Regions from separate parts of the Rhizobium sp. BK181 genome, predicted to be linked through region 3. Evidence: riboswitches for the same ligand, from Rfam matches in the RefSeq annotation. Region 3 holds a riboswitch; each other region holds the start of a gene.
The links. A riboswitch is a leader RNA that binds a small molecule or an ion and turns the genes downstream of it on or off. The one in region 3 is predicted to bind thiamine pyrophosphate.

Region 1 (5,009 bases), on a different contig from region 3:
AGGCAGCATTGTGTCCCAACGGTCGATGGCATCCCCGCCGCACAGCAAGACGGCTTTGTCGGCGCTTTCACACTCACACCAGGGCGCGAGCATGCCACCAGCAAACCATGAGGCCGCTTGGTGAGAACCTGGATTCATAACGGTGACGTCGGCGCCGCGAAGGCTGAGTTCGTGCGCGACCGCAAGGCCGGCAACGCCGGCCCCTTTGACGAGGACATGCATCTCAGTCACGCGACTGTTCGATGGCGTCGATCGGCATATAGAGATCGCCGCCCTCGCGGTATTTCGCCGCCATGGCGTCGAGCCCTTCCTTCTGCGCCTCGGCGCGGATGTCGTGTGATATCCGCATCGAGCAGAATTTCGGGCCGCACATGGAGCAGAAGTGCGCGACCTTGTGGGCTTCCTTCGGCAGCGTCTCGTCGTGAAAGCTGCGGGCCGTCTCCGGATCGAGCGACAGGTTGAATTGATCCTCCCATCGGAATTCGAAACGAGCGCGCGACAGGGCGTCATCGCGCAATTGAGCGGCCGGATGCCCCTTGGCGAGATCGGCGGCATGGGCGGCGATCTTGTAGGTGATGACGCCCGTCTTCACGTCGTTGCGGTCGGGCAGGCCAAGATGCTCCTTCGGCGTGACGTAGCAGAGCATTGCCGTGCCGAACCAGCCGATCATCGCGGCACCGATTCCCGAAGTAATGTGGTCGTAGCCTGGTGCGATATCTGTCGTCAGTGGCCCCAGCGTGTAGAAAGGCGCCTCGCCGCAGACGGCGAGCTGCTTGTCCATGTTTTCCTTGATCTTGTGCATCGGGACATGGCCCGGGCCCTCGATCATGACTTGGCAGTCCTTGGCCCAGGCGATCTTCGTCAGTTCGCCGAGGGTCTCCAGCTCGGCGAATTGCGCGGCGTCGTTGGCGTCGGCAATCGAACCCGGACGCAGGCCGTCGCCGAGCGAGAAGGAGACGTCGTAGGCTCGGCAGATGTCGCAGATCTCTTCGAAATGCTCGTAGAGGAAACTCTCACGATGGTGATGAAGACACCACTTGGCCATGATCGAGCCGCCGCGCGAGACGATGCCGGTAACGCGGTTGACGGTGAGCGGGATGTAATGGAGCCGCACGCCGGCGTGGATGGTAAAATAGTCGACGCCTTGCTCGGCTTGCTCGATCAGAGTGTCGCGATAGACCTCCCAGGTCAGGTTCTCGGCAATGCCCTCGACCTTCTCCAGCGCCTGATAGAGCGGAACGGTGCCGATCGGCAGCGGCGAATTGCGGATGATCCATTCGCGGATGTTGTGGATGTTGCGGCCGGTGGAGAGATCCATGACGGTATCGGCGCCCCAACGCGCGGCCCAGACCATCTTCTCGACCTCTTCTGCCATCGAAGACGTAACCGCGGAGTTGCCGATATTCGCGTTGATCTTCACCAGGAAGTTCCGGCCGATGATCATCGGTTCGGATTCGGGGTGGTTGATGTTGGCGGGGATGATCGCGCGGCCGGAAGCCACCTCCTGGCGGACGAATTCCGGCGTGACGTGATCGGGAATATGGGCGCCGAAGCTCTCGCCGTCGCGCACCATTGCCTCTGCCTTCGCCTTGCGTCCGAGATTTTCGCGGATCGCGATGAACTCCATCTCCGGCGTGATGATGCCGGCGCGCGCATAGGCGAGTTGGGTGACGGCTTTGCCGTCCTTGGCGCGGAGCGGCTGGCGTTTGGCGGAAAATTCCGGTGTCAGCCGTTCGCCACTGGCAAAGCCGTTATCCTCCGGGCGCACCTGGCGACCCCGATAGGCTTCAACGTCGCCGCGAGCGACGACCCAGTTGCGGCGCAGTTCTGGAAGGCCTTGCTCGATGCGGATGTCGGCACCCTCGACGGTATAGATGCCCGACGAATCATAAACCGTGACCGGCGGCTCTCCTGACGTCGGATGGACGCTGATCTCGCGCATGGGAACGCGGATATGGGGGTGGATCTCGCCCGGGATGTAGATCTTGCGGGAGGCCGGTAGCGGGCCCGTTGTAACGGTCAGGGTAATGTTCTTTGCGGCAATATTCATGGTTTGAGGCTCCAAGTTTTAGGTTTGGAGACCCAGTCATCAGCCGGAATGATGAAAAGACGCCGGCACGGATTCCACGCGAGAACCCAATGCCTTCGAGCGCTTGCACCGTCCCTACGCCAGTATGAACTGGATCAGGTTCAACGGGTCACTGCGCGCGATAGCAGTATCTCAGCCCCTTGCCGGGACCCCCCTGGTGAATGCGAAAAGGTTAGAGCCAGAGCGGCAAAGCTGTCAAGCCAACTGCCGCAACTACATGGAAAGGTCCAGAGCGCGGCCTTCGAAGAGGCGGCTCTGCGAGCCCTCAAGATGGGCCTTCATCAAGGCTCGTGCGTCTTCCGCGCGGCCTTCGACGATGGCGAGGTAAATCTTGTTGTGTTCCTCGTAGACCTGCTCAAGGCCTTGACGCGGACCAAGAAGCGATAGGCCGTGAAGGTGCATGCCGACAGCGATGTGTGCCTTCAGGGCGTCGATCGAGGCCGTGTAGTAGTGATTGTTGGCGGCTTCGGTGACCGCACGATGGAACGTGAAGTCGGCGTCGGTGCGATGAAGCTGGTGGCTGGTTGCCTCGCGCAGATCGGCAAGCGCAGCGGCAATCTTTTGGATCGCCGCCTCGTCGCGACGCTTGGCAGCAAAGTAGGCGGCAGCAGGCTCGATCGTCAGGCGAAACTCATAGCAGCGCTGGATATCTGCGATCGTCTTGACCGGCGAATAGGAAAGTTGCGTCGTCGGCGAACCGTGGGCACTGACAAAGGTTCCCGCTCCCTGACGGGCATAGACGATTCCCTGATCGCGCAGCCGTGCCAAGGCGTCGCGCACGATCGGGCGGGAGACGCCGAGCATCGATGCAAGTTCGTGCTCGCCGGGAAGGCGCGAGTCCGGAGGATAGTTTCCAGAGCGAATGCGCTCCTGCAACTGATCAAAGACCCGATCGACCAGCTTCACGGCCTTGCCACGCTCCGGCTTGGCTGCCGGGGTCGTCTGGGCTTTCGCCGATACACCGCTTGCTTCGTCCACCTTCATTCTCCCCGCCGGCATTGCTTATGCCGCCTGATTCTGTGCAATCAGTCTTAGCAAACTATCAGAATTCCCAAAGCCCCCGGACTTCACCGCACAGCGCAGACGCAAGCCATCAGCAGTCGTAACGTCAAACCACGGAATCCCCGCCTCGATTTCGCCCTTCGGCATCAGGACCCGAATTCCAAGTTCACAAAATACCGCCAGCGCCGTGTCACCGCCCCCGACCATCAGCGTTTCCGGGCGTGTGGCATCTATGACTGATTTTACGCCTTTCGCGAAGCGGTCGGCAACTGCTGCTGCATCGCTGGTTATTTCACCCGTGCAACGCAGAAGCAGGGGCAAGGTAAATTGCCCTTCGCGGGGCACCGCTCCGATAGGGGCATCAATGGCCGAAGTCAGGGCGCCAGACCCTTCCAGCTTGGTCATTTGTGCTGCCGTGATCGGATCGCGAGAGCCAAAGGCAAAGATGGTCTCGGACGATGCAGCAAGCGGTTTGCGTGGCCGATCCATCTGCCCGATCTTTCGGGCAAAGGCAGCACCCAAGCCGCGAGCGCCGACAGCAAGCGTCGTCCTCCACTCATACTCGCCAACCAGTCGGTCAAGGTCACTGTCAGTCTCGGCGTCTCGCACGAGCACTTCGCCGTCATTTGCCTTGAAGAGCTCAGCAATCGGGATGGGTTCGGTTACGCCACGACCAAAGACATGGCCATCGCGGGTCAAGCGCTGCTGGTCGGGGATGGCAGGCGCCACAACGATGGCTCCGTGACCGAAAACTTCAGCCAAGGCGACGCTTTCGGCTGCAACATTGCCCTTGAGACGGGAGTCTATCTTCTTCAGGACAATGCCCGGCGAGGCGGCAAGAAGAGCCTTCGCCGCAGCAGTGACTCTTCTCGCCGCTTCCTCCCCCAGGAGAGCTCGTGAAGCTGTGTTGACCACAACCACGTTGCAGCCAGTCAGAAGCGCTTCGGGAATTGCATCCACATCGATTGCGACAGCGACGGATAGACCGGCATCGACAAACGGAGTGCCCGTGTCGAGCGCGCCGGTCAAATCGTCAGCGATGATCGCGACCTCAAGCGTCATGCGTTCGTTTCCGTGTTGACCGCATGGCAGGCGACGAGATGGCCGGGCCTTGCTTCCTTCCACTCGGGGATCATCTTGCTGCAAACCTCCATGGCGATCGGGCAACGGGTATGGAAGCGGCAGCCGGTCGGTGGACTAAGCGGGCTCGGCACATCGCCCTGCAGGATCTGGCGCTTGCGAGTACGCTCCAGCTCTGGATCGGTTTCCGGAACGGCGGAGAGCAGCGCTTTGGTGTAAGGGTGCAGCGGGTTCTCGAACAGCTCCTCGCGGGTCGCAAGTTCGGCAAGGCGACCGAGATACATGACGCCGACGCGTGTGCTGATATGGCGTACGACCGCCAGATCGTGGGCGATGAACAGATAGGTCAGCCGGTATTTTTCCTGCAGGTCGAGCAGCAGGTTGATGATCTGCGCCTGAATGGAAACGTCGAGAGCGGAGATCGCCTCATCGCAGACGATGAACTTCGGCTGACACGCCAACGCCCGGGCGATAACCACGCGCTGGCGCTGACCGCCGGAAAGCTCATGCGGATAGCGCTGCGCAAAACGGGTGGGCAGCCCGACGTCGGTCAGCAGCGTCGCGATCCTGTCCTTCAGTTCCGCCTTGGTGCAAAGCTTGTGGAACAGGATCGGCTCGCCGATTGCCTCGCCGATCGTCATTCGCGGGTTGAGCGTCGAGTACGGGTCCTGGAAGACGATCTGCAGGTCGCGGCGGAACGGCCGCATCTGCTTCTCATCAAGGGTCGCGAGATCCTGCCCCTTGTAGACGACCTTGCCTGATGTCGCCTTGTAGAGGTTGAGGATGGTAAAGCCGGTTGTCGACTTGCCGCAGCCGGATTCGCCGACAAGCGAAAGCG
Region 2 (5,009 bases), on a different contig from region 3:
GCATTCGTCGTTCAAACCCGCGGAGCCCGACCTTTTCAAGCGAAGACGTGATCGATTGGCGGTCGGCAGTCGTGAGCTTCATCGACGGGTTGATGCCAAGGCCGATGTTGGTAAAGACATCGAGATGCGCGAACAGATTGTTGTCCTGAAAGACGAGAGAGACGGCCCGCCGGGCCGGGTACTCGCTGGTCACATCCTTCCCCGCGATCAAGATCTGCCCTCGCTCAGCCACATCAAAGCCAGCCAGAAGATTGAGGAAGGTTGACTTGCCGGCACCGGACGCGCCCGTCACAGCAATCACAGCACCGACAGGAAGCCGGCAATCGAACTGAAACTCCTGCACGCCAAGTTGGAGACCGACGTCGCGCATCTCGACCGAGAACCGCGGCTCAACCATGGAAAGCCACCTCTCGCCGCGCTGGCCCCATGGTGCCGGCGATTGTGAGCAGCAGGCAGAGGATGCCAAGGATCAGCGCTAGACCATCCGCATCGTTCGTCCGGTAACTCCCCATGCGGCTATAAACGAGCCAAGGCAACGTGACGAAACTGTCCGAGCCGAACAACGCGACGGCGCCAAGATCGCCGAGCGACAGCGCCATCGCAAACGAAAATGCCGTGAGCACTGGTTTAATCAGGGCTGGCATATCGATCAGGCGCAGCCGCATCCAGCCCGAGACACCAAGACTCGCCGCAAGTTTCTGCGTTCGGCGCTTGTGGACGATGAAAGCCGGCTCGAGGACACGCATCACAAAGGGCAGGGACATCAAAGCGTTGATCGCGACAATCAGCAGCGGAGCCACGGCGCTGGCGTCACCGAAGCTTCTCAGCGCTAGAAACCAGCCCGTCGCCAGGACGATCGGCGGCACGAGCAATACCAACGATGATGCGCCACCCATGGCGGCAAAGAACGCTCCTGCGCCTGAGATCCCTGAACGCCGGAGAAGCGCCGCCCGGCGCGCACCCACCAGCATCATCGAGATAAGTAAGGCGATAGTGGCCGCAGAGATCGAGATGGCAAGACTGGTCGCAGCCGACTGCCAGAAAATGGGTTCACTGAGCAGCTTCATGAGATTGGACCGAAGGCCAGCCAGAAGCACCGACATCAGAGGTAAACCAAGGAACAGAGCGGCGAACAGCAGGATGCTTCCATCCACGAGCCGCGCTCCCAACAGCCTACCATCCGGGCGCCTGATCGCCTTTCCGACAGTCATCCCTTCATCCCCGGACGCAGGAAGACATGACAGCGCCCCAAGGACGACCGATGTAAGGGCGATCTGCAGCAGGGAAAGCGTGACGGCCCGGCCCGGATCAAAATCAAAACGCAGCGACTGATATATGGCAACCTCGACGGTCGTTGCGGCCGGCCCGCCACCCAGTGTCAGCACCAGTGTGAAGCTCGTGGCGCAGAGCATGAAGATCAGGCCGGCTATCCCAGGAATGACCGAGCGCAGAACCCGCCATTCGATGAAACGGAAAATCGAACCGCGCCGCATGCCGAGACCACTCGCCATCAGCCAGTATTCCGCTGGCACCCGCTCCAATGCCGCCAGCATCAGGCGGCAAGCCAGCGGCATGTTGAAGAAGACATGCGCCAACAGGATCCCGGAAAGCCCGTAGATGCTGATCGGTTCCGCTATGCCGAGCTTGAGCAGCAGCGCGTTCGTAAGGCCCTGCCGCCCCCAGATGCCGATCAACCCCAGCGCCCCGATTAGGACAGGAAGCCCCATCGGCACGGCCATCAGTCGAATGATCCAGATGCGACCGGGGAAATGCTGCTGACGCGCCAAGGCCTGCGCGACCGGAATGGCACAAGCGATCGAGAGCAGCGTCGAGAGCAAGGCCTGCAACAAGGTGAAACGCAGGACCTGCAGGATATAGGGTTCAAGCACCGCCGTCAGGATGGAGGAAACATCGCTCGAAAGGAGCAAGGCGAAGACTGCAAAGCCGACGAAAAGGGCAATGCCGGCGAGACTCAAAGCCCCACCCAGCACCGCCCGTCGCATCTCAGCCTCGGTCAAAAGCATCAATTCATGCTCATGGCGGCCAGCCACTCATCGACGAAGGCCTTGCGCTTCTCAGCGACTTCATCCGAGCTCATCAGAAAGGTCTTTGATGGATTTACAAGCTTGCCGAACGCATCCGGCAGCGGCTGCGACGTCGCCGAAACCGGCATCATCCAGTTGTTGGTCGGAATCGTATCCTGGAAGCCCGGCGTCACCATGAATTTCAGGAACTCGCGTGCAAGCCCCTTGTCCGGCGCATTCTTCAGCAGGCCCGCCACCTCGATCTGGATGTAGTGGCCCTCTGAAAACGCAGCCGCCTGATAGCGGTCGGTATTTTCCGCGACCATGTGATAGGCAGGCGAGGTCGTGTAGGAGAGCACCATCGGCGCCTCGCCCTTGGTGAAGAGCCCATAGGCTTCCGACCAGCCGGGGGTCACCGTCAGCACCCGCTTCTTGAGTTTTGCCCAGGCCTCAGGCGCCTTATCGCCGTAGACCGACTTCATCCACAGCAAGAGGCCTAGCCCAGGCGTCGAGGTGCGCGGATCCTCAATAACGATCTTTTGCGAAGGATCGCCTTCGACCAGGTCCTTCATGCTTTTCGGAGGATTTTTGATCGTCTGCGTGTCGTAGATGACGGCGAAGTGGCCATAATCATAAGGCACAAATATCTCATCCTTGTAGTTTCCCGGCACCTTGAGCGCACTGACGTCGACACCGCTCGCATCGAAGAGGCCGGTCGCCTTCGCTTCCGTGGTCAGGTTCGTATCCAGACCGAGCACGACATCCGCCTTCGTCGCAGCGCCCTCAAGTTTCAGACGCGATAACAACGCCACGCCATCGGCTACGCTCACGAACTTGACGCTGCAGCCGCAGGTCTTCTCGAATGCTTCCTTGACCTTCGGTCCCGGACCCCATTCGGATGTGAAGCTCTCATAGGTGTAGACTGTGAGCGTATTGTCTGCCGCCTGTGCGCCCTGGCCGGCCAAGCCGATGGTCGCGACAAAGATCGTGGCAAGCAACGAACGGCTCGTGAAGTTGAATTTGAACATGGCACCTCTCCTCTGGTTTGCTTGAAGGGGAAAAGGGCGGTGCCAGATGTCACGCGTCTAATCCCTCCGCCGGTGTTAGCCGGATCAGGTTCCGCGGGTTGGCTTTGAGCCTCTCAGCCGCGCGCCTGATGGCACGGGGCACCCCGTTAGAGCGTTTGAGATGTATCGCCACGCTTGGCGTCTTGCAAGGGGCGGCCTTGCGGCCGCCATCGGCGTTTTACTCCGCGGCCTCGGCGTTGGCGGCCGGCCGCACCTCAACGACACGAGGCAACTGTGTTGGTTTCAGCATCAAGGCAGCGGAAAGGCCAATCAGAGCGATTACGCAGGATGCCATGAAAAGCGGTATGAACGCACTGCCATAGGCTTCGGCAACGGCTTGACGCGCCTGCTCCGGCAAAGCTGCCAGCATCTTTGGAGTGAGTTGCTCGATGTCGGTTACTCCCGGAATGGAAACGCCCGTTTTGCCGAGTTGCGAGCCGACGATCGCGCCGTAAATGGAGATGGCGATCGATGCTCCGCCCATACGCGACAGCGTCACCGATCCCGTTGCGGCGCCGACGTCGCGCGCCGGGGCAGCATTCTGGACGCCGATGACCGGAACCTGTTGTGCAAGACCGACACCGAAGCCGTGGAGGGCCATCACCGCCCCGATCAGCAGGACCGGTGTTCCGACATGAACCCGCGTCAGCAGCACAAACGCAATGGCGCTGCAGGTCAGGCTTGCGATGGCGAACGGCTTGTAGCGACCAGTGATGGAGATGATGCGGCCTGCCGAGAGTGACCCGCAAACGATGCCGCCGGTCAGAAGAATAAAGAACGCTCCAGCCGCCGACGGCGAAAGACCGGTCGTCGTTTGTAGGAACAACGCGAAATAATTGACCATCCCAATTCCAATCGCGCCGCTCATGATCGACATGATGAGCAACAGGCTGAACGTCGAATTGTGAAATAGAGACAGGGGAACAATCGGCTCTGCAGCGCGGCGCTCGACGAAAATCCAACCGATGGCCGCAGCTACGCCGAGCGTCATGATGGCCAGGTTTTGCGGAGCAAACAGCGAGCCGAAGACCTGAGCGCCGTCGGCGGCCAGAACGATGCTTGCCGTCGTCAAGGCGAGCAGCAGGGCGCCAGCGTAATCGATCTTCGGGCGGCGGTTTGGTTTCCGGTAAGGTAGCATCAAAGCCAGGCCGACAAGGACGACGAAACCGATCGGAACGTTGACAAGGAAGATCGAGCGCCAGCCGAAGAGATCGCTCATTGCGCCGCCAAGGACAGGCCCGATGGCGCCCGATGCCATCAGCACGAGGCTGGAATAGCTCTGGTACCGCGCCCGTTCCCGCGGCTCGAACAGGTCCGCGTTGACGGCAAAGATCGACACCATGATACCGCCGCCGCCAAGTCCCTGCAGCACGCGGGCAGCAATCAGCGTATTCATCGATACAGCCAGTCCGCAGACGGCCGAGCCGACGGTGAAGATCATGATCGCGGCCATCATCACATATTTGCGGCCGAAGAGATCGCCGAGCTTGCCGTAGAGAGGCATCACGGCGCTTACGGCGAGAAGATAGGCTGAGCCGACCCAACTGAACCGCTCGAGGTGGCCGAACTCGCCAACGATCGTCGGCAGAGCCGTTGCGACGATCTGATTGTCGAGCGTCGCCATGAACATAGCGGCCATCAGGAAAAGGAAGAGAATGAACCGCCGGCGATGATCCGTCACAAGCGGCGCAGCGGCAATTTGAGTGTCCATAAAGCGTCGTTCCAAATGATGAGTTGATCTTGTTATGTGCTATCAGCATATAATTGTCAATGTCATGCGCTTGACTTCGGCATATTCTCAATCGACGCGTGGCGTGTTATGGTTTCGGAATGAATGAGAGCCTGATGAAACTGAACGACCCTGACGCGAACGAAGACGCCGGCATTTTGCGCATTGGTCAAAGTATGACCCGCATGC
Region 3 (5,009 bases):
GACGCCAGGACATCCGGGCTTTCACCGCCAGAAAGATGACCGCCCTTGACGAGGACTGCTTGCGGGCCCATTGCCCTGAGGCGTCTTGCGTGATCCGCCATTTCCTCCCGTGACTGAGCCACGTCTTCACCAAGCAGTGCGGCAGCCTCTGGCAGGTTGGGCGTCAGCAGTGAGGCGAGCGGCAACAGGCGTCGCGTTATGACGTCAACAGCAGACAGGTCGAGGAGGGCGGCTCCACCCTTCGCCACCATGACCGGATCAAGAACGATCGGCACCTCCTCATGCTCCACAATCACATCGACTATGGCGGTGGCAATTTCCGCGTTGGCAATCATGCCAATCTTGATAGCGTCGACACGCACATCCGCGAACACAGCTCTGATCTGATCCGCAACGAATGCAGCGGGGACGAGATGTACGCCGGAGACACCCTGGGTGTTCTGCGCTGTCAGCGCGGTCAACACCGCCATCCCATAGACACCGCATGCAGAGAATGTCTTGAGATCGGCTTGGATTCCCGCGCCTCCCGAGGGATCTGAGCCGGCGATGGTGAGTATGTTGCGGATCATTGATTTACCTTATGCTTCTGATGTTCGAGGATATCCGACGGCTGGCGGCCTCAGGATCCGCAGATCCGCAGATTGCGGAGACGACAGCAATACCCTTGGCTCCCGCCGCAAACACCTCACGCACATGGCCAGCCTTCAGTCCCCCAATCGCGACGGATGGAACGGGACAACACGTTATCAGGCAGGCAAGGCCATGAAAGCCAATTGGCTGCTTGTGGTCCGCCTTTGTCGGGGTCGCAAACACCGGGCCGATCCCGGCATAGTCGACAATTGTTGGATCTACCGCCTCTGCCAATGCCTGCGTTTCCACGGATAGTCCGAGGACCATGTCGGGCCCAATGCGGGCGCGTGCCAGGCGGACATCCATGTCGTCCTGACCGACATGGACGCCGTCTGCACCGACCGCGAGCGCAGCCTCGACGTCATCATTGACGATCAATCGCGCACCTGTGCCCGACAAGGCCATCTTCAGCGCGCGGCCCGTTTCGATGATTTGATCGGTGGCAGCTCGCTTGTCGCGCAACTGAACCACGGTCGCCCCGCCGGCAACTGCAGCAAGCGCTGTCGCCACGAGCCCGAAGGAAGCGCAAAGGTCTGGATCAAGGACAAGATAGAAAGAAAGATCGAGGTTCTTCATGCGCCCGCAACCTTTGCGCTGTGATCAAGACAAGGCCCATCAACCGTTGCCAGCGCGTCCAGGAACCGCCAGGAAAAAGAGCCCGGGCCCTGAGACCTGCTGGCCGCCAGTTCACCGGCAACAGCGAAAGTGGCAAGGGCCGCAACCGTCGCATCGAACGGCACGTCGGGTCGCGCAGCCGCAAATGCCCCGACAAGGCAGGTCAATGAGCAACCCAGTGCTGTCACCTGCGGCATCAATTCCGAGCCACCTTCGATGCGAACCGCGCGCTTCCCGTCAGTGATGAAGTCTACGGCGCCCGTTACCGCGACGATCGCACCGTGCCTGTCGGCAAGCAGCCGGGCAGAATACTCAGCGTGTTCGACGCCGTCCCCGCTGTCGACGCCCTTGCCTCGGTAAGCACCCCCGGCAAGAGCGATGATTTCGGAGGCATTGCCGCGGACGATGGTGGGACCGAGCTCGATGAGTCGGTCGGCAGCAGCACGGCGGAACGACGTTGCGTAATGGGCGACGGGGTCGAGAACCCATGGCTTGCCAGATTGCCTCGCGGCAATCGCAGCTGCCTCCATGCCACGCAGCCACCCGGATGATAGCGTACCTATGTTGATCGTTAGTGCCCCGGCAATCTTGGCAAACTCGGCGGTCTCCTCCTCTGCATGCACCATGGCAGGAGAGGCCCCGACTGCCAGAAGGACGTTGGCAGCAATGTTCATGGCAACGTAATTGGTGATGCAATGGACAAGTGGAACATGCTCTCGCAGCTCGTTCAGCAATGTCCCAGGTGGGATTTGAAACAGCATGGTTCGCCTTTCGATCGGGGAAGGAAGGCGCTGAGACCAATGCATTAAGCGAAGGATCCCGAGCGACTCCCTCCGCCGGCATTATCCGGTTCAGGTTCAAAGGGTACGTCTCAGCCAACCAGACGGTGGCGCCCCTGTCTCTCACGCCAAGCTTCTCGCAGAGAAGAGAGCGCCTGTCATCCCCTAAATGCACATGGCGAAACGAACACGAGAGACTGCCCGTAAACGGATGCGTCGGGCACTCCACCGCGGACTGTCTCAAAGTCTCACCGAAGCAGACATGCCAGCACCAAGCTCGCAGATATCGACCTGTCGGAGCTGCCACCGCGTGTTCGGCAACTGCGGGAAGGAAGAGTTGGTGTATATCGAGATCGCCCCTATGCAGTCTGCGCAACTGAATGCATTGACTTCTAACAGAACTGCATAGATTCAACGATTATTGAAAGACAGTCTTCTCATTCTGATGCCTCAACATGAGTGGAGATGCAATCAATGGCTAATTTCCTTGAAAAGTGGTCTACCAAGAAGGCAACCAAGCCGACTCCAGGTGCCAAAAACATCGTTGACGTATTTCGCGGACGAGTGGCTGAGCAGAAGGCCTATCTAGAGGAATACGAGCGCGACACATCTGGCTTTAGCAAGTGGCGTTCAACGTGGTTTCAGAAGGTACCGGGCGGGTTCGGCGTTACGGTCGGTCGAGACTCCGTCGATGCAGGCCACGGCCTGAGCTATGTCGTCGTCTCATCGACATCGGATGTAGCCGAGTTTCTCGATGACCTTGCCTATCACGCAGAGAACGACGTTGGCTTCCAGCAGGCGCTCGAACAGAACCGGCTTCGGCGGGTCGGGTTCCTGAATGCAGCCAAGTCGGCGGGTGCCAAGTCAATGGACAAACCGTCCAAGCCCGCTGCGACAGCAAGCTCTGCTACAACGAAGACAATCGTTTCCCGTGCGAAACCAGCCTCGAAGACGAAAGCAACAACCGCCCCGCAACCGGGCGCGGCAAGACGTGGACGCAAACCCAAATCTGACGCATCGGCCTAGACCACGAGCGTTGCAGGCCATACAAGTTGGCGGCGAATATCACCGCAAGGAAGCGGTTGCACGGGCTCGCACAGTGTGAGTTTCGTCAGTCGCCCTCATGATGCCTCCAGGGGCGAGCATGATACCATGGCATCGCGCACGCGCTGGATTCAATACTCCTCCAGGGAAGCGCGCTGTCCGGACGTGAAGGCGAAAGACACCAAGGCGTTAACGTCGAGTGGATCAATAGTTCCTTCCAGGAAGTGGCTTTGGGCTACTGTCGCAAAACGCCATGTTTCGGCGACCTCTCACCGTGCAAAAGACTCTCTGTTGTTCGAAGCTTTTCAAATCGAAAGACTGGCGACAAGAGGTGCGACTCGTGCACCTTTGCGCAGGGACACGGCCTGAAGCGATATACTCTTCTCGCCGAACGCGAGATCGACGCGCAGGACGCATTCCGTGAAGGTGGCCGTCCTTGTTGGGGATCACTAAATACGCCGAGTAACGCTATATAGCTCCATCTTCCGCCGGACCAGTCCGCACGATTCGACTTCAATGAGGTCCCGGCACATCTGACGCCCATGCTTCGGAATGGCATGCCTTTGTCTGGCGCCGGTTGTGACGATCCCTGAGTATCACTGCGCTCCGCACCCACAACTTTCGTTAGGAATATGGCGCATCCAAGGCTGCCCTTCGGCCCTGCCGTCAGATCGTCGAAGTGGGCGCAACCCACGTCCACGAGATCCAAATCACTGCAAAGGGTGCGTTTCTCCCAAGCGGCATCACTGTCACGTCCACGAATTTCGCAGCGTATTTTTTCGCCGAGGCGGGGTGTCCGCGACGTCCTCGACGGCTCTGTCTCAACTGTGAATGCCACCGCGCAACGGCGATCCGCCCTCAGTCTCGTTGAAGGGAACCATGCGTACCGCACGCGTCCATCAGCACGGCAGTCCGGAAGACATGCTGCCGCGTCTTTTGTTGCTATTTCATTTCCGGGACACCCGGCACCCACTTGAAGTGGTCGCCGTCGGCCTGGATGTGGCCGACACCTGGAAATGGTAAGTGTGGTGCAAAGACAAGCTGATCTGACTTCGCCAGCTTTTTCAAGGTCTCGATGCGGTTCTTCTCGGCGGCTTTTTGATCGTTGTCAAAGCCAACCGGCCATTCAGGCTTCACGAGCGAAATGATCGAGCTGTGCACCGTGTCACCGATGTCGAGCAGCGTTTCTTTGCCTGACGCGATTTCATAGCCCACATGCCCGGGCGTGTGACCCTTCAGTCCAACCGAGACGACTGCCGGCACGACCTTTGCACCTGGTTTGAACGTCTGCACGTGGCTATTGATGACCTTGATGATATCGGCGAGTTGTGTGTCCTTTTTGGCGAACGTCCATTCAGCCGAGGACATGCGGATCGTCGCCTTGGGGAAGGCAAGCTTCCCGTCTCTGACGAGACCGCCTATGTGATCAGGGTGCGAGTGCGTGATCAGGACGTCGGTGACGTCTTCCGACTTGATACCAGCCTGAGTGAGAGACTTCTCCAGTGCGCCACCCACCCCGGTGTCGACCAATATTACGCGCCCCGGCTCCTTAATGAGCAGCGCGTCGACGCTGAGGGTTACGGTGTCAGTTGGGACGCCTGCGGCCTTGAGGACGTCGCCAACTTCCCCAACTGTGTGGGAGACACCAAATATCTTGCCATCATTCGGCCGCACAAATTCAGCGTCGTGCAACGCCACGACCTCAAGAGCACCTATCCTGAAGGCTTTGAAGTCGGGTTGCTGAGGAGGCATCTGGGCGGAGGCGCCAGCAGCGACGGTAAGGGCTGCGAACGACGTCAAAGCGAATGAAGCTCTTGTCGAAGACATACCGAAGGTCCTTGTACTTGTGGCGGCAGATGTCTTGTACGTCTCATCACAGCTTTGGTCATCTCTCATTGTCGTGAACACAACATATCGGGACCGAGCAGCTTTGGTCGGCCG

Region 1: another riboswitch for thiamine pyrophosphate. It lies ahead of thiC (phosphomethylpyrimidine synthase ThiC); the one in region 3 lies ahead of thiM (hydroxyethylthiazole kinase).
Region 2: another riboswitch for thiamine pyrophosphate. It lies ahead of thiB (thiamine ABC transporter substrate binding subunit); the one in region 3 lies ahead of thiM (hydroxyethylthiazole kinase).

The regions. Positions count from the first base shown of each region.
Region 1 covers NZ_JACHZA010000003.1:240,082-245,090, forward strand. Annotated here, with positions in the region: gene thiO (glycine oxidase ThiO) at 1-222, opposite strand, end outside; gene thiC (phosphomethylpyrimidine synthase ThiC) at 224-2,050, opposite strand; TPP riboswitch at 2,144-2,255, opposite strand; gene FHT77_RS11070 (FadR/GntR family transcriptional regulator) at 2,303-3,073, opposite strand; gene FHT77_RS11075 (four-carbon acid sugar kinase family protein) at 3,092-4,153, opposite strand; gene FHT77_RS11080 (ABC transporter ATP-binding protein) at 4,150-5,009, opposite strand, start outside.
Region 2 covers NZ_JACHZA010000003.1:203,629-208,637, reverse strand. Annotated here, with positions in the region: gene FHT77_RS10915 (ATP-binding cassette domain-containing protein) at 1-397, opposite strand, end outside; gene thiP (thiamine/thiamine pyrophosphate ABC transporter permease ThiP) at 390-2,024, opposite strand; gene thiB (thiamine ABC transporter substrate binding subunit) at 2,024-3,052, opposite strand; TPP riboswitch at 3,097-3,208, opposite strand; gene FHT77_RS10900 (MDR family MFS transporter) at 3,270-4,802, opposite strand; gene FHT77_RS10895 (MarR family winged helix-turn-helix transcriptional regulator) at 4,922-5,009, shown strand, end outside.
Region 3 covers NZ_JACHZA010000012.1:32,665-37,673, reverse strand. Annotated here, with positions in the region: gene thiD (bifunctional hydroxymethylpyrimidine kinase/phosphomethylpyrimidine kinase) at 1-569, opposite strand, end outside; gene thiE (thiamine phosphate synthase) at 574-1,206, opposite strand; gene thiM (hydroxyethylthiazole kinase) at 1,203-2,006, opposite strand; TPP riboswitch at 2,057-2,152, opposite strand; gene FHT77_RS22500 (hypothetical protein) at 2,499-3,050, shown strand; gene FHT77_RS22495 (MBL fold metallo-hydrolase) at 4,011-4,895, opposite strand.